DNA from 2 places in the Bradyrhizobium sp. SZCCHNRI3052 genome. Region 2 is predicted to be linked to the other one. Evidence: predicted binding sites of a transcription regulator. Region 2 holds the regulator's gene; the other holds the start of a gene.
The links. Region 2 encodes HrcA, which represses chaperone genes, less so after heat shock. Its sites were predicted from a motif close to GTTAGCACTCNCNNNNNGNGAGTGCTAAC; they were not measured.
Positions count from the first base shown of each region.

Region 1: a site for HrcA is predicted at 3,646-3,674, ahead of groES (co-chaperone GroES). Genes of this name have one in related genera too.

Region 1 is NZ_JAUETW010000003.1:559,087-567,523, reverse strand. Features, by position in the region: gene QW887_RS13025 (NupC/NupG family nucleoside CNT transporter) at 1-64, shown strand, start outside; gene QW887_RS13020 (acyltransferase family protein) at 2-2,023, opposite strand; gene QW887_RS13015 (cupin) at 2,245-2,850, opposite strand; gene QW887_RS13010 (usg protein) at 3,054-3,338, opposite strand; gene groES (co-chaperone GroES) at 3,718-4,032, shown strand; gene groL (chaperonin GroEL) at 4,120-5,760, shown strand; gene lepB (signal peptidase I) at 5,938-7,152, opposite strand; gene QW887_RS12990 (RtcB family protein) at 7,475-8,437, opposite strand, start outside.
Region 2 is NZ_JAUETW010000004.1:280,506-288,942, reverse strand. Features, by position in the region: gene gshB (glutathione synthase) at 1-560, opposite strand, end outside; gene QW887_RS14950 (YraN family protein) at 594-1,004, opposite strand; gene rsmI (16S rRNA (cytidine(1402)-2'-O)-methyltransferase) at 991-1,950, opposite strand; gene QW887_RS14940 (penicillin-binding protein activator) at 2,251-3,459, shown strand; gene hemW (radical SAM family heme chaperone HemW) at 3,473-4,630, opposite strand; gene rdgB (RdgB/HAM1 family non-canonical purine NTP pyrophosphatase) at 4,617-5,261, opposite strand; gene rph (ribonuclease PH) at 5,258-5,971, opposite strand; gene hrcA (heat-inducible transcriptional repressor HrcA) at 6,136-7,224, shown strand; gene grpE (nucleotide exchange factor GrpE) at 7,356-7,976, shown strand; gene QW887_RS14910 (hypothetical protein) at 8,132-8,437, opposite strand, start outside.

The DNA of each region.
Region 1 (8,437 bases), on a different contig from region 2:
ATCAATCGTCTCCGGCACCCTCACCACCTGCCTGATGGGCGCGATCGTCGGCGTGCTGACGTGAGCTGAGCTCGGTCGTCTTCGGGAGAAGCAGCGGCGCGATCCGGGCCATCACGAGCTGCGAGCCCGCCGCCGTGAGATGCGCGTGGTCGAAGGACAGCGGGACGTCGCCGACCGTGAGCGGACAGCGGCCGCTCTCGCAGACCGCCGACAGGATCGAGACGTAGGAAAAGCCCTCGTCGCTCGGCAGCGCCGCCTGCATGGCCGCATCCAGCGCGAAGATGTCCGAGCGGACGAAAGCCACGGGATCCGGAGTCGCGCCGCGCAAGGTGGCGCGCGCCAGCATCGACGGCAGTCGCGCGCGAAATTGCACGGAGGGGCCGAGCAGCACCACTGGAATGCCGGCGTCACTGAGCCGAGACAGGGCCGACCTGAGGTCGCGCACCATTCCGGCAAAGCGCGGCGACCGGGCATCTTCGAGCCAATCGGCTGACATCACCACCAGGTCGGGCCGGTGTGCCGCGAAGTAGTCGCGCATCTGGGCCGCCAGCGCGCGGCAGGCGGCCACGCCCTGCGTCTCCGCGCTGAAGGTCGGCATGCAGGTGGGCTGGCTCGCCTGCATGATGTTGACGGTGTCCGGATCGAGCTCGGCCTTGAGGCCGTGATAGTAGTGCGCGGCAAAGCTGTCGCCCCACAGCAGCAAGTTGGTCTTGCCAGGCACTGGACGGAGACAATCCTCGGGCACGCGCCCGTCCGGCGTCGTGAAGCAGGTGCCGTAGCGATAGACCGGCTTCATGTCGTAGGCGTTGTAGGCGTCCAGCCGCTGCGCCGCGCGGTCGGCGTCCGACACGGCGCCGGCGCGCAACAGACCCACGCCGCTGCCGGCCAGCAGCAGCAGGCTTGCCAGCGCCGCAAGACCGAAGGCCGCGCGCGGGGTCACTGCGAGTTTGCGATGGCGGAACGGCTGCTCGATGAAGCGCCAGGACAGCGTGGCGACTGCGACCGTGAGCGCGAACAACGCCACCCGCTCCCAGCCGTCGAGTGCGAGGCCGGGTTTGGCGAAGCGCGCGAAGGCGAACAACGGCCAGTGCCACAGATACAACGAATAGGAAATGCGGCCGAAGAACGCCGCCACGCCGAGCGGCGATAGCGGGCTACGCGGCACGTTGGCCACGCCGGCGCCGCTCCACAGGAACAGCGCGGCACCGAGGCATGGCGCCAGCGCGTCGACGCCGGGGAAACCCGGTCCGGGGCGCAGCGCCAGAATCGGCACCGCCATCAGCAGCAGCGACAGCGCGCGGGCGCCGCGCCGGGCGACACCAGGCCGCGGTGCGGGAAGGCCGGATATCGCGACCAGGCTGCCGAGCAGGAATTCCCAGGCGCGCGGCGGGCTGAGGAAGAATGCGCTCGCGGACGCGCCCTCGCGCATCAGCAGCAAACCGAGCGCGAACGAGCCGGCAGCCAGCAGCGCCAGCGTGAAAGTCAGCGCCAGCCTGCGGCCGCGCGCTATCAGCAACACGGCCCAGACCACGATCGGCAGCACCAGATAGAACTGCTCCTCGACCGCGAGCGACCAGGCGTGCAGCAGCGGCTTCTCCACCGCGGCGTGGTCGAAATAGCCCGACTGCTGCCAGAAGAAGACGTTCGAAGTGAAGGTGACGACGGCGGCCGCGGAACGGAAGAATTCGGCGCGCTCGGAGCCCAGCATGTCCTGCGACGCCGGGAGCGCCGCGAACGCCACCATGGCGTAGAGCGCCGGCAGCAGCCGCCGCACCCTCCGCTCGTAGAATTGCACGAACGAGAAGCGGCCCGCCCCGATCTCCGCGGCGATGATGCCGGTGATCAGGTAGCCGGAGATGACGAAGAAGATGTCGACGCCGACGAAGCCGCCGAAGATCGCCGGCGCCTCGAAATGGAATGCGACGACGGAGAGCACCGCGATGGCGCGCAGCCAGTCGATGTCCTCGCGATGTCCTACACCCGAAGCCGAGCCGGCGCCCGCGCTGGCGAAGCGGGGCTGCATCGATGCGCGCGTGCGAGGCGCGCGCGGGATCGTGGGAGCGAACTGGACGACGAAGCGCGGCAACGGGACGGGTACGCCTTTACGCAAGCCCGCGGCGAACACCTCTTACGGATTCGTCGCCGGCCCATCCGTCCCAGTGACGCGAGACCGGATGTCAACACACACGCGCGATGGGACCGCCGTCCATCGCACGCGAATGTTTCCATCCATTTCTGTCGGCTTTACGTCGACAGTTCGACGGTTTTGAAGTCGGCCGGCAGGATCACTTCCAGCAGCTCGACGTCGTCGGAATAGTCGAGGATCATGTGCCGGATCTTCGGCGGCTGGGTCCAGCAACTGCCCTCCTGCATCAGCGTCTCGCCGACGCCTTCGAGGTAGCTCTTCACCCAGCCCTTGAGCACATAGACCATCTGGAAGTCGACCGCATGGGTGTGCAGCTTGGAGACTTCCTGCGGATTGCACGGCGGCAGCATGCGGATGACATGCGCACGCGCCAAACCGCGCGTCGCGTCGGCGATGCCGAGGTCGCGGTAAACAGCATAGGCGCGCAGGCCGTCGGCCTTGAAGTCCTCCTCGCGGTGATGGCTGATCGCGACCTTCTGTTTGCGGCGGCGCGGCGCCGGCGCTGGTCGCCCCTTGCTCGCCAGCGCCTTGCGCGCCGAGGGCGCAGCCGCCCGGCCCGGCTTGGCGGGCGTCTTCGCCAGCGGCTTGGCGCTAGTTCTCGTAACGGCCTTCGCCGTCGCCTTGCTGCTCTTGCCGGTCTTCAGCGCCGCTGACTTGGCGGCGGCGCGTGATGCGGGCTTGGTCGTCCGGCTCTTGGTGGCCATGGTGCTCTCCCTGCGTATCCTCGTCGCGAGGGTAGCACATATTGGAGAGTCCCAGCAGCCGCTCCAACAAAGGTCGTCATTCCGGGGCGTGCGAAGCACGAGCCCGGAATCCATTCCTCCGCGCGTTCTGCCGCCCGATGGATTCCGGGCTCGCGCTTCGCGCGCCCCGGAATCTCATGAGGCGGCAGCGGTGGCTGTCAGCCTCAATGCAGCCGGAAGACGCCGTCGACGGCGCGCAGCTCGGCCGGCTTGATCAGCTTGGAATGCGCCACCGTGACCGAATACAGCGGACCCTCGATCTTCTCCTGCCAGAACGCCAGGAAGTCCTGCAGCGCCGGGAATTTCGGAAACAGGTCGTAGTTCTGCCAGACATAGGTCTGCAGCAGCGAGCGATGGTCCGGCATCCGATACAGGATCTGCGCCGTCGTCAGCCCGTAACCCAGCACCTGTTTCCGAAAGTCCTCGGAAACCTCAACCTTCGACACCATGCCAACCTCCGTTTCTGGAGCGCATGTCCGTGTGGCCATCCGGGATGGAGCCACCCGGCAAAGATGCGCTCACTGCCTAGAAATGTGACGCATGTCCTCAACCCATCTCAAGCTTAAATGTTTAACGACATGTTGAAAAATGCTGCATTAGCAGCCACTTAGCCCAGGTGCTAATACGGGGTTTCACGGTCCGTTCCGCTCCCGTTAACGCTATCGGAACGCTTTGGCAGAGCCCGCAGTTGACTGCTAATTTTTCTGCTACAAGCCCTTGCCCGGCTGAATGCTCTCCCCTAAATCCAGCCTGCGTGCTGGCACTCGCCGGCGCCGACTGCCAAATTTCCAGAAACTGACAATCGCCTCAATAGCTTAGGAGGACTGTATGGCTTTCCGTCCGCTTCACGACCGCGTCGTGGTCAAGCGCATCGACGCCGAAGAGAAGACCGCTGGCGGCATCATCATCCCCGACTCGGCCAAGGAAAAGCCCTCGCAGGGCGAAGTGATCGCGGTGGGCCCGGGCGCCCGCGACGAGAGCGGCAAGCTGGTCCCGCTCGACGTCCAGGTCGGTGATCGCGTGCTGTTCGGCAAGTGGTCGGGCACCGAGGTCAAGATCGACGGCCACGAGCTGCTGATCATGAAGGAAAGCGACATCATGGGCGTGCTCACCGACACCGCGTCGAAGAAGAAGGCCGCCTAAGCCAACCCGCTCAACGCTCACCCTGAGGAGCGCCTGCGGGCGCCCTGCCCAGGGTGAGACGACCAATTCAACTCAGGGAAACCCAATATGTCAGCAAAAGACGTAAAGTTCGGCGTCGACGCTCGCGACCGCATGCTGCGCGGCGTGGACATCCTCGCCAATGCCGTCAAGGTCACGCTCGGTCCGAAGGGCCGCAACGTCGTCCTCGACAAGTCGTTCGGCGCGCCGCGCATCACCAAGGACGGCGTCACCGTCGCCAAGGAGATCGAGCTCGACGACAAGTTCGAGAACATGGGCGCGCAGATGGTGCGCGAGGTCGCCTCGAAGTCCGCTGATGCGGCCGGCGACGGCACCACCACCGCGACCGTGCTGGCCCAGGCCATCGTGCGTGAAGGCGCCAAGGCGGTTGCCGCCGGCATGAACCCGATGGATCTGAAGCGCGGCATCGACCTCGCGGTCGAGGCGGTCGTTGCCGACCTCGTCAAGAACTCCAAGAAGGTCACGTCGAACGACGAGATCGCCCAGGTCGGCACCATCTCCGCCAACGGCGACGCCGAGATCGGCAAGTTCCTCGCCGACGCCATGAAGAAGGTCGGCAACGAGGGTGTCATCACCGTCGAGGAAGCCAAGTCGCTCGAGACCGAGCTCGACGTCGTCGAGGGCATGCAGTTCGACCGCGGCTACATCTCGCCCTACTTCGTCACCAACGCCGACAAGATGCGCGTCGAGATGGATGACGCCTACATCCTGATCAACGAGAAGAAGCTCTCCTCGCTGAACGAGCTGCTGCCGCTGCTCGAGGCCGTGGTGCAGACCGGCAAGCCGCTGGTGATCGTCGCCGAGGACGTCGAGGGCGAGGCGCTGGCCACCCTGGTCGTCAACCGCCTGCGTGGCGGCCTGAAGGTCGCCGCCGTCAAGGCTCCGGGCTTCGGCGATCGCCGCAAGGCCATGCTGCAGGACATCGCGATCCTGACCGGCGGCCAGGCGATCTCGGAAGACCTCGGCATCAAGCTCGAGAACGTCAACCTCTCCATGCTCGGCCGCGCCAAGAAGGTGATGATCGACAAGGAGAACACCACGATCGTCAACGGCGCCGGCAAGAAGGCCGACATCGAGGCGCGCGTTCAGCAGATCAAGGCGCAGATCGAGGAGACCACCTCGGACTACGACCGTGAGAAGCTGCAGGAGCGTCTGGCCAAGCTCGCGGGCGGCGTCGCGGTGATCCGCGTCGGCGGCGCGACCGAGGTCGAGGTCAAGGAGCGCAAGGATCGCGTGGATGACGCGATGCATGCGACCCGCGCGGCTGTCGAGGAAGGCATCCTGCCGGGCGGCGGCGTCGCCCTGCTCCGGGCGTCCGAGCAGCTCAAGGGCCTGCGCACCAAGAACGACGACCAGAAGACCGGCATCGAGATCGTCCGCAAGGCGCTCTCCGCCCCGGCCCGCCAGATCGCGATCAACGCGGGTGAGGACGGCTCGGTCATCGTCGGCAAGATCCTGGAGAAGGACCAGTACGCCTATGGCTTCGACAGCCAGACCGGCGAGTACGGCAACCTGGTCTCCAAGGGCATCATCGACCCGACCAAGGTGGTTCGCGCCGCGATCCAGAACGCCGCCTCCGTGGCCGCGCTGCTGATCACGACCGAAGCCATGGTCGCCGAGCTGCCGAAGAAGAACGCCGGCGGCCCCGCGATGCCTCCGGGCGGCGGCATGGGCGGCATGGACTTCTAAGTCCAGCCTCCTCGCGAAGACACCAAGGGCGCGGCGCAAGCCGCGCCCTTTTTGTTTGCCACGGAGCCAGATGAGCGAAGGCCTGCGCCCTCTCAGGGCGCAGGCGGAAGCCACGTCTCGCATCTCACAAGCTGTGCTGAAGAGTACGCATGTCGCGAGTGGGCGGCCGGACGCGGACTACTTCACCATGGCCCCGATCCGCTCGAAGCGAACCCGCGCCGAGGCGCCCTCACCGTCGCGGGAGAAGAAGATCATCCCGATCCGGCCGATCAGGTTCTCGAACGGGATATAGCCGACCGCCGACAGCATCCGGCTGTCGGTCGAGTTGTCTCTGTTGTCGCCGATCGCGAACACGTGCCCGGGCGGCACCGTGTAGACATTGGTGTTGTCATAGAAGCCATGGTCGACGCAATCGAGCGTCTCGTAGCTCACCCCGTTCGGCAAGGTCTCGCGCCAACGCTTGACCCGCGCCACCTCTTCCGAGCCGCACGCGCCGGTGCCGACGAAATCGGCCACCTTCTCCCGCGCGACCGGCGTATCGTTGAGATAGAGCTGCCCGTCCTTCATCTGCACGCGATCACCGGGCAGCCCGACGATGCGCTTGACGTAATCGGTCCGGTTGTCCTTTGGCAGCCGAAACACCGCGACGTCGCCCCGTTCCGGCCCGCGCGCGAGAAGGCGCCCGGCAAACAGCGGCGGCGAGAACGGCAGCGAGAAGCGGCTGTAGCCATAGGCGTACTTCGTCGCGAACACGTAGTCTCCGACGAGCAGGGTCGGCATGTTCGAACCCGACGGGACGGTGAACGGCTGAAACAGGAAGGTTCGGATGACCAGCGCCACCATAGCCGGAGCCAGCAGCGACGCGACGCCATAGGCGAGCAGCGATCTGCCGGCACCCAGCTTCGCCGTTCCCCCGAGCATCAGCACCGCAATGATCAATCCCCACAGTCCGAAGGCACCGCCGATCACCTGCAGCACGGCGCTGTTCACCGCCGGCGCCAGCCCCGCCAGCACCAGACCGAGGACCAGACCGAGAATGCTCGGCAGCATCGAGAACGCGAGCACCGCCCGCATGCTCGCGGCCGAGGCATGGCCGCCGAGCCAGCGCGTCACTGCGCTCAGGATGAAGGCCGACACGTAAAGATTGAGGATGCCGAGACATGCCCCGAGCAGGATCGTGCCGGTCAGGACACGCCAATCGGTTATCTCCGCCCCGACGCCCTGCCCGACCAACCAATTGATCGCCGCGGCTGTGCCGCCCAGAGCCACGAGCAGCACGATCAACCAAGAACTTGGCGTCACCGCTGCGATGGCTTCGCCGGTCTGGCGCGGCGCCCCCCAAATCGACAATAGAGGCGAGCGCTGCGCGCGCGCCGACGTTTCCTCAGACATGACTACTCCCTGGCCGACGCCGTCCGACTAACAGCAGTTCGCGATCGCGACCAGTGCCATTGCCGTGCGACGCAAGCGAAAGGCCAAGCCCCCAAACAGAATCCCTCCCCGCACCCTCAATCGTCCGCCCGGCGAACAACGCAATGGACCCGATCGGACACAGCTCGACCTCGTTGATCGCCTGCCTCGGATGAGGAAGGCCTGCGCCCGTTGAGGCGCAGGCCGGAGCGGCATCCTGGATCTCGGGAGTTGCGCGGTGAAGCCGCATATGGCTGACGCTCATACGGGCGACTTGCTGCCCCTTATAGGAGCCTCGGGGCCTTCACCGCCCCTTCCGCCACGGCGCGTCGGCTTCCCAGTCACCGGCCATGATCGAGCCGTAAGGGATCACCTCGTCGGTCACCTCGCCGAGGCCGTAGCGTGCGATCTGCGCCCGTACCGACGCCGCGTTCTTGTAGGCCTGCGGCAGCTCCGACAAATCAGGCTTGCCGCAATAGAACCGCGCATCGATGCCCTCGGGCATCTCCGGGCGATGCGCGCGCAAAAACGCCTTCCGACCGAGATTACGGCCAGCGCCGTGCGGCGCGAAGCCGAGCGCATCCTTGTTGTCGCGATGCTTCAGGATCAGCACCGGCTCGGCCATGTTGAGCGGCACGATCGTGCGTCCGTCATCGTCAGCCGAGAAGCCGGACCAGTTCGGCGTCGCGCCCTTGCCGTGGTAGTACAGGCCGTCGCTCTTCTGGAAGACGAAGTTGTGCTCGTTCCAGAACCGGTCCGCGACGGCGTTGCCGAGCTTCGCCGCAGCGAGATCGTGAATCGCGTGGTGATTGGCCCTGGTCCACAGCCGCGCGACCTGCAACGCCTCCCAATAGGCGCGGCCGTCGTCGCTCGACGCCTTGATCCAGGCGCTGTGCTCCGGGACCTTCGGCGCATGGATCGCGGTGTGCCGCTTCGCCACCGCCATGCCGCGCTTGTAGAGCTGTGCGCCGAAGCCGCGCGAGCCGTGATGCGTCACCAGCGCCGCCTGCCCGGTCGACCTGAGATGGCCGACATAGGCGAAGTGGTTGCCGTCGCCCTGCGTGGCGAAGTGGCCGATCGCGAAGCGCTCGAGCCCCTTCAGGAACGGGTTGCCGTCAAAGCCTTTCATCACCTCGCCCGGCGGCTGATGCAGCCGGTCGCGTCCGCCGGGACCGAAGTGGGTCACGGCGTGGACGGCGTCAAGGATGCGCTTCGGGTCGTCCCCGCGGTTGAACACGGTCACCGCCACTGAGCAGCAGATGTCAGA
Region 2 (8,437 bases):
AACATGTCGAACAGCGAGCCGAAATTCATATCCTGCGGCATCACCCGAAACACCGCCGCGCCACCATGGCCATGCAGCGGCTTCATCACGACAGCGCCGTGCTGATCGCGGAAGGCGTTGATCTCGTCGAGATCGCGCGAGATCAAGGTCGGCGGCATCAGTTGCGGGAAGTTCATCACGAACAGCTTTTCCGGCGCGTTGCGGACGCTTGCGGGATCATTGACCACCAGCGTCTTCGGATGGATGCGCTCGAGGAAATGCGTCGAGGTGATGTAGGCGAGATCGAACGGCGGATCCTGCCGCAGCAGCACGACATCAAAGGATGTCAGCGCGGTCGGTTTCGGTTCGCCGAGCGTGAAATGGTCGCCGACCTGGTCGCGCACCGTCAGCGCCTGCACCGGCGCATAGAGCTCGCCGCCGCGCAGCGACAGCTTGTCGGGCGTATAGTAACACAGGCCATGGCCGCGCCGCTGCGCTTCGAGCAGCATCGCGAAGGTCGAGTCGCCGCGGATGTTGATGCGCGCGATGGGGTCCATCTGGACGGCGACGTTCAGTTTCATGGGCAGGTCCCTGCTCTCTGCAATCAGTTCATGTCAGGTGCTGGCGTCGAACGCCGCTACCAGATGGCGCGGCAGGCTGCGCGGCGCAACCAGAATCGCGTCGAAGCGCAGCTCCAATTCGGCATGGTCGGGATGCGCCATCAACCAGGCCTGCGCGGCATCGATGATGCGCTGCTGCTGGCGCGGCGTCACCGCATAGGCGGCATCGTCGAGCGAGGCACGCGCCTTGACCTCGACGAAGGCGACCAGGCCGCGCCTGCGCGCGATGATGTCGATCTCGCCTTGGGGCGTGCGGAAGCGTTTGGCGAGGATGCGATAGCCCTTGGCGATCAGCAGCGCTGCGGCGCGGGCTTCCGCCGATAACCCGGTGCGGAAGGCGGCGACGCGTTCGGGTGCCGCCGTCTTCGCCGGCTTGTCAGGGGAGACGCGCTCAGTCTTCGCCATCGGCCGACCCTGACCGCACGTCCTTCACCAGCTCGAGCGCGCGCGCATAGACTTCGCGGCGCGGCCGGCCGGACAGCTCGACGGCATGCATCACGGCATCCTTGACGCTCGACCGCTGCAGCAGATCCTTCAACACGGCGTCGAGCGCATCCGGCGTCAGCACCCCGGCGCCGCGCGGCGGCGGACCGATCACCAGCACGAACTCGCCGCGCGTTTCGAGATCGCCGGCCTCCGCAGCGAGATCGCCGATGGCGCCGCGCAGCACCTCCTCGTGCAGCTTGGTGAGCTCGCGGCAGATCGCGGCCTGGCGTCCCGCCATGGCATCGGCGAGGTCGGCCAGCGTCTCCTGCACCCGGCTGCCGGCTTCGAACAGGACCAGCGTCGCGTCGATCCGCGCGAGCTCGGACAGCCGCGTACGCCGCGCCTGCTGCCTGGCCGGCAGGAACCCCTCGAAGAAGAAACGGTCGGTCGGCAGCGCGGCCACGCTCAGCGCCGCGAGCACGGCGGAAGGTCCCGGCAGCGCGGTGACGGCATGCCCGGCCTCACACGCCTCGCGCACCAGCTTGTAGCCGGGATCGGAGATCAGCGGCGTGCCGGCGTCCGACACCAGCGCGATGGCCGCGCCTTCGGCGAGGCGCTGCAGGATCCTGGGTCTGACGGCTTCGGCATTGTGCTCATGATAGGCTGCGAGTTCCGCGCTGAGGCCGTAGCGCTCGGTCAGGCGCCGCGTGATTCGCGTGTCCTCGCACAAGATGAGGTCGGAGCCGGCCAGGGTTTCCAGCGCGCGCAGCGTGATGTCGCCGAGATTGCCGATCGGGGTCGCCACCAGATGCAATCCAGGCCGCGCCTTGGGCGCCGCAACGATCTGCCCCGCCACCAGATAGGTCGACGTGGTGGAAGATTTGCCGTCGTCCGGCGACGTCTTGGGGATTGCCTTCGCGCCCATCGAGGTAATTTAAAGGGCCTGCCGCGGGATTGCCACAGGGGAACAGCCACGCAGCGATTTTGAAGTGCCGATCGGCAGGGGGGTGCCGTTCATCGCAGCTTCAAGTTCGAAGCTGCACCTCGATGAGGGTGTGTACGAGCAGGGGATAGGCCGTGCAAAACGTCGAATTGATCGGCTGTGTGGCGCTGACAGCCTTTTGTTTTGCTTAACTATTCGTCGACAATATGAGTGAATCTGCACGGCCTGCGGGACGTGCGTTTGGGGAACTTCTGGCCGGACTCGGCCGAACGAAGAGATGCCATGGTGGGCCCGCGTCATCCCAACTCTCTCGGTCCGGGACCCCATGGGGTCGCCCGGCGAACGGCGCTGGGCCTGATCGTCGGCGCGCCGCTGCTGTCGGCGTGCTCCAACGTCCAGCAGGGCTTCAATCCGTTCGAGCAGCCGACCGCGCCGGCGGGACCGCCGCAGCAACCGGCGGTGGCCGGCAACGGCCAGGTCAAGGTCGGGCTGATTCTGCCGCTGTCGGCGTCGGGCAATGCCGGCGTCGCCGCGCAATCGATGAAGAACGCCGCCGAGATGGCGCTGGCCGAGTTTCAGAACCCCAACATCCAGCTCCTGATCAAGGACGACGCCGGCAGCCCGCAAGGGGCGCAGCAGGGCGCGCAGCAGGCCTGCGACGAAGGCGCCGAGATCATTCTCGGCCCCCTGTTCGCGGGCTCAGTGCCGGCGACGGCTCAGGTGGCGCGCGCGCGCAACATCTCGGTCATCGCCTTTTCGACCGATTCGAGTGTGGCGGGGCGCGGCGTCTATCTGCTCAGCTTCCTGCCGGAGTCCGATGCCAGCCGCATCGTCGAATATTCCGCCAGCGTCGGCAAACGCTCGTTCGCGGCGCTGCTGCCCGACAATGCCTACGGCACCGTCGTCGAGGGGGCGTTCAAGACCGCGGTCAGCCGCCGCGGCGGACGCATCGTGGCATTCGAGAAATATTCCGGCGACCGCAACGGGCCTGCGCGCACGGTGGCGCAGGCGCTCGGCGGCGCCGATGCGCTGCTGCTGGCCGATGACGGCGAATCGGTCGCGGCGACGGCCGATGCGCTGACCGCTGCCGGCGCCAATCTGCGCAACATCCAGTTGCTCGGCACAGGGCTGTGGGACAATCCGCGCGTCTATGCCAGCGCCAGCCTGCAGGGCGGCCTCTATGCCGCGCCGGATCCCTCCGGCTTCCGCGCCTTTGCCGGCCGCTACCGGACGCGATTCGGCGGCGATCCCGTACGTACGGCGACCCTCGCCTATGATGCGGTGGCGCTCGTGGCCGCGTTGGCGCGCACCCAGGGCAACCAGCGTTTCGCGCCCGATGTCCTGACCAATGCATCCGGCTTCGCCGGCATCGACGGGCTGTTCCGGTTCCGCAGCGACGGCACCAATGAGCGCGGGCTTGCGGTGATGCGCGTCGGTTCGGGTGGCGGACAGGCGGTCGCCGGCGCGCCGAAGAGTTTCAGCGCGACGTGAGTCGCAGCACTTCTCAGGCGGCGAGGTCGGCGACGACCGCGTCGAGCACCGGAAAGCCGTCCTGGGTCACGCGCAGCCGCCCGTCCGGATCGACCGCGATCGCGCCCTCCTCGCGCAGCAGCGCGATGCGGCGCGGATCGAGCGTGCGGCCGGAGATCCTTGCGTAGCGCTGCGGGTCGATGCCCTCGGCCAGTCGCAGCCCCATCAGCAGGAATTCGTCGGCGCGCTCCTCGCGGTTGAGCTCGTCGTCGGTCATCACACCATGACCGTTGGACTCGACCCGCATCAGCCAGGCCTCCGGCCGCTTGTCGGTCGCGGTCGCGTGCCTGATGCCGCCGATGTCGAGGCGGCCATGGGCGCCCGGGCCGATGCCGGCATATTCGTGGCCGCGCCAGTAGACGAGGTTGTGCCGGCACTCCGCGCCGGGCCGGGCGTGATTGGAAATCTCATAGGCCGGCAGTCCGTGACGGCCACAGATCTCCTGCGTGACGTCGTACAAGGTGCGCGCCAGGCCTTCGTCCGGCGTCTTCAGCTTGCCCGCGGCGTGCAGGCCGAAGAACGGCGTGCCTTCCTCGATGGTCAGTTGATACAGCGACAAATGCTCAGCCGCCTCGCCGATCGCCCGCGTCAGCTCCTCGGTCCACATCGCCGGCGTCTGGTCGGGCCGCGCGTAGATCAGATCGAACGAATAGCGCTCGAATGCATGGCGCGCGATCGCGACCGCCTTCATCGCCTCCTCGGCGGTGTGCAGGCGGCCGAGCATCTTGAGCGACGCATCGTCCATCGCCTGGACGCCGAGCGAGACCCGGTTGACGCCGGCGGCGCGATAGCCGGCAAAGCGGGTCGCCTCGACGCTGGTCGGGTTGGCTTCGAGCGACACCTCGACATCGCCAGCGACGTGCCAGTGCCGGCCGATCGCGTCGAGAATGGCGCCGACCGTCTGCGGCTGCATCAGCGACGGGGTGCCGCCGCCGAGAAAGATCGACGTGACGGTGCGCGGCCCAATGCGGGCGGCCGTGGTCGCGATCTCCTGCGCAAAGGCGCGGGCGAAGCGGTCCTGATCGATGGCGGCATGCCGGACGTGGCTGTTGAAGTCGCAATACGGACATTTCGACAGGCAGAACGGCCAGTGCACATAGACGCCGAACGCTTCGCTGTCAGCGCTGCTCAAGACAGATCTCCGCGAGTTTCACGAAGGCGCGCGCCCGGTGCGACAGGCCGAGCCCGAGCGGCGGCAGGCCATGTTTCTCGATGCTGGTCATCTCGCCGAAGGTCCGGTCGTGGCCCTCTGGCAGGAACATCGGGTCGTAGCCGAAGCCCGCCGTGCCACGCGGCGGCCAGACCAGGGTGCCGTCGACCCGCGCCTCGACCTCCTCGACGTGACCGTCCGGCCACGCCACGCACAGCGCCGAGACGAAATGGGCGCTGCGCTTGTCGGCACCAGTCGCGCCCCGCTCCTGCAGGAGGCGCTCGATGCGCGTCATCGCGCCGCCGAAATCCTTGTCCGGTCCGGCCCAGCGCGCCGAATAGATCCCCGGCGCCCCATCGAGCGCATGAACCACGATGCCGGAATCGTCGGCAAAGGCAGGAAGCTGCGCGGCTCTGGCCGCGGCGACCGCCTTGATGCGGGCGTTGGCCTGGAAGGTCTCGCCGGTCTCGTCCGGCTCGTCCAGGCCGAGATCGCCGGCCGACACCGCCTCGACGCCATGGGGGGCGAGCAGCTCGCGCATCTCGGCAAGCTTGCCGGGATTGTGGGTCGCAATGATGATGCGACCGGTGAGCTTGCGGTGCGGGCTGTTCACGCGACCGCCATCTTCTGCAGGTCGACCAGCCGCGCGACGCCCTTGCGGGCGAGCGCCATCAGCGCCAGGAATTCGGCCTCGGTGAACGGCGTCTTCTCCGCCGTGCCCTGCACCTCGATGATGCGGCCGTCGCCGGTCATGACGAAATTGGCGTCGGTCTCGGCCTCGGAGTCCTCGGCGTAGTCGAGATCCAGCACCGGCGTGCCGTTGTAGATGCCGCAGGAGATTGCGGCGACGTTGGCGCGCAGCACCTCGGTCTTGATCATGTTGCGCGATTTCATCCACTTGATGCAGTCGGCCAGCGCCACCCAGGCGCCGGTGATCGACGCCGTGCGCGTGCCGCCATCGGCCTGCAGCACGTCGCAATCGACCGTGATCTGGCGCTCGCCGAGCGCTTCCAGGTCGATCGCGGTGCGCAGCGAGCGGCCGATCAGGCGCTGGATCTCGACGGTGCGGCCGGTCTGCTTGCCTGCGGAGGCCTCGCGCCGGGTCCGTTCCAGCGTGGCGCGCGGCAGCATGCCGTATTCGGCGGTGATCCAGCCGCGTCCCTGGCCCTTGAGCCAGGGCGGCAGCCGGTCCTCGAGCGTGGCGGTGACCAGGACATGGGTGTCGCCGAACTTCACCAAGCAGGAGCCCTCGGCGTATTTGACGACGCCGCGTTCCAGGCTCACGGCCCGCAGTTCATCCGGTGCACGGCGGCTCGGCCGCATGATTCTCTCCGTGAAAGCGCGCGAAAGACCGACTTTGACGGGCCTTGTAGGAGCCGGGACAGGCAGCGGCAAGGGTTTATCATGGCTTCGCCCGCGAGCGCCGACCGGCTTGCCACCGAGCCGCCGCATGGACACATTATAGGCAGCTGGGAGGAGTTCATCTGGTGGCCCACCACGATCCGATCAACCTGATGACACCGCCGGCCGGTCTGGCGCACCTGAACGAGCGCTCGCGCGAGATCTTCCGGCAGATCGTCGAAAGCTATCTGGCGACCGGCGAACCGGTCGGCTCGCGCAACATTTCGCGGCTGATCGCGGTTCCGCTGTCGCCGGCCTCGGTGCGCAACGTCATGGCCGATCTCGAGCAGCTCGGCCTGATCTACGCGCCGCACACCTCGGCCGGCCGGCTGCCGACCGAGGCTGGCCTGCGCTTCTTCGTCGACGCCCTGATGCAGGTCGGCGACATGACGGAGGCCGAGCGGCAGTCGATCCAGAGCCAGCTCGCGGCCGTCGGCCGGGCGCAGTCGGTCGAAGCGGCGCTGGATGAAGCGCTGACCCGGCTGTCGGGTCTGACCCGTGCCGCTGCCGTGGTTCTCACCGCCAAATCCAACACCCGGCTGAAGCACATCGAGTTCGTCAGGCTCGAGCCCGAGCGCGCGCTCGTCGTTCTGGTCGGCGAGGACGGACAGGTCGAGAATCGGGTCCTGACCCTGCCGCCGGGCGTGCCGTCTTCGGCGCTGACCGAGGCGTCCAATTTCCTCAATGCCCGCATCAGAGGACGGACGCTGGCGGAAGCGCGGCTCGAGCTCGAGACCGCGCTGGCGCATGACCGTGCCGAGCTCGATCAGTTGACGCAGAAGGTGATCGCCGCCGGAGTCGCGAGCTGGTCCGGAGGGGACAGCGACGAGCGGCAGCTCATCGTGCGCGGCCACGCCAACCTGCTCGAGGATTTGCATGCGCTCGAAGATCTCGAGCGTGTCCGGCGGCTGTTCGACGATCTCGAGACCAAGCGCGGCGTCGTCGATCTGCTCGGACGGGCGGAGAGCGCGGAAGGTGTCCGCATCTTCATCGGCTCGGAGAACAAGCTGTTCTCGCTGTCGGGCTCGTCGACGATCGTGTCGCCCTATTCCGACGCCACGGGCCGCATCGTCGGCGTGCTCGGCGTCATCGGTCCGACCCGGCTCAACTATGCCCGGGTGATTCCGACGGTCGATTATGCCGCGCGTCTGGTCAGCCGGTTGCTGGGCGGCTGACGCGTGACCTGGTTAACCCGCGGACAGCGCCTTCGGGCGCGATGGTCAGGCTGCGCTTGATTTTCGACGCCCAAAGCACGATATCCCGCCCCATATCCCCAAACCCGTCAGCCGAACTTGCGAGTCTGTCCATGACCGATCCCGACCTGCATAAGAATGATCCGGAAAACCCGGCGCAGGCCAGCGAACCCGTCGTCTCCAAGCCCTACATCATGCCCGATGATCCTGAGGCCGGCTCGGCCGAGGCGCTTGCCAAGGAGGCGGCCGACGCGCGCGACAAGATGCTGCGCACGCTGGCGGAAATGGAGAACCTGCGCAAGCGGACGGCCCGTGAAGTCGCCGATGCGCGCATGTACGGCATCACCGGCTTCGCGCGCGACGTGCTCGACATCGCCGACAATCTGCAGCGCGCGCTCGATGCCGTGCCGGCCGAGACACGCGCCAATGCCGATGCGGGCCTGAAGTCGTTGATCGAGGGCGTTGAGCTCACCGAGCGCTCGCTGCTCAACACGCTGGAGAAGAACGGCGTCAAGAAGTTCGATCCGACGGGACAGAAGTTCGACCCCAACTTCCAGCAGGCGATGTACGAGGTCCCGGATCCGTCGGTGCCGTCCGGTACCGTGGTGCAGGTCGTGCAGGCCGGCTTCATGATCGGCGAGCGCGTGCTGCGTCCCGCGCTGGTCGGCGTGTCCAAGGGTGGCGCGAAGGCGGCGCCGGCGGCGAGCAACGATCAGTCGAACAGCGCCGCCTGACGGCGAGCATAGGCAGGCGTCCTGCTGCCGTCCTGTCGATCGAACGAACAAGCCACGGGCAACGATGCCCGTGGCTTCTTGTTTGTCGGCCAACTTTGTAGTCCGTCTCACGGCGAGCGGCCGACGTGATCACGACGTCCGATGCCGGACTGGTCTCAGCCTCTCGGCTGGATGCCGTCGCGGACGGCGCGGAAGCGCGGGAAGGCCGCCGACCACTGGTCGCGCGGCGCGCTGCCGATGATCCGCAACGTGTTCGGCCCGCCGAAGCGCAGCCACTGCACCACCGTCACCGGCGTATTGTCCTTGCCGCTGGTGGCGTCGATCCGGGTCTCATAGGCCGGCTGGCCGTCGATGCGGATCGGCTCGGACATCGTGATGCGCGCTTCGCGGACGCCCGGAATGGTGGTGGCCGCCTGCTGCGCGACGCGCGCGCGGTCGCCTGCCTCCGGGGCGACGCCGGC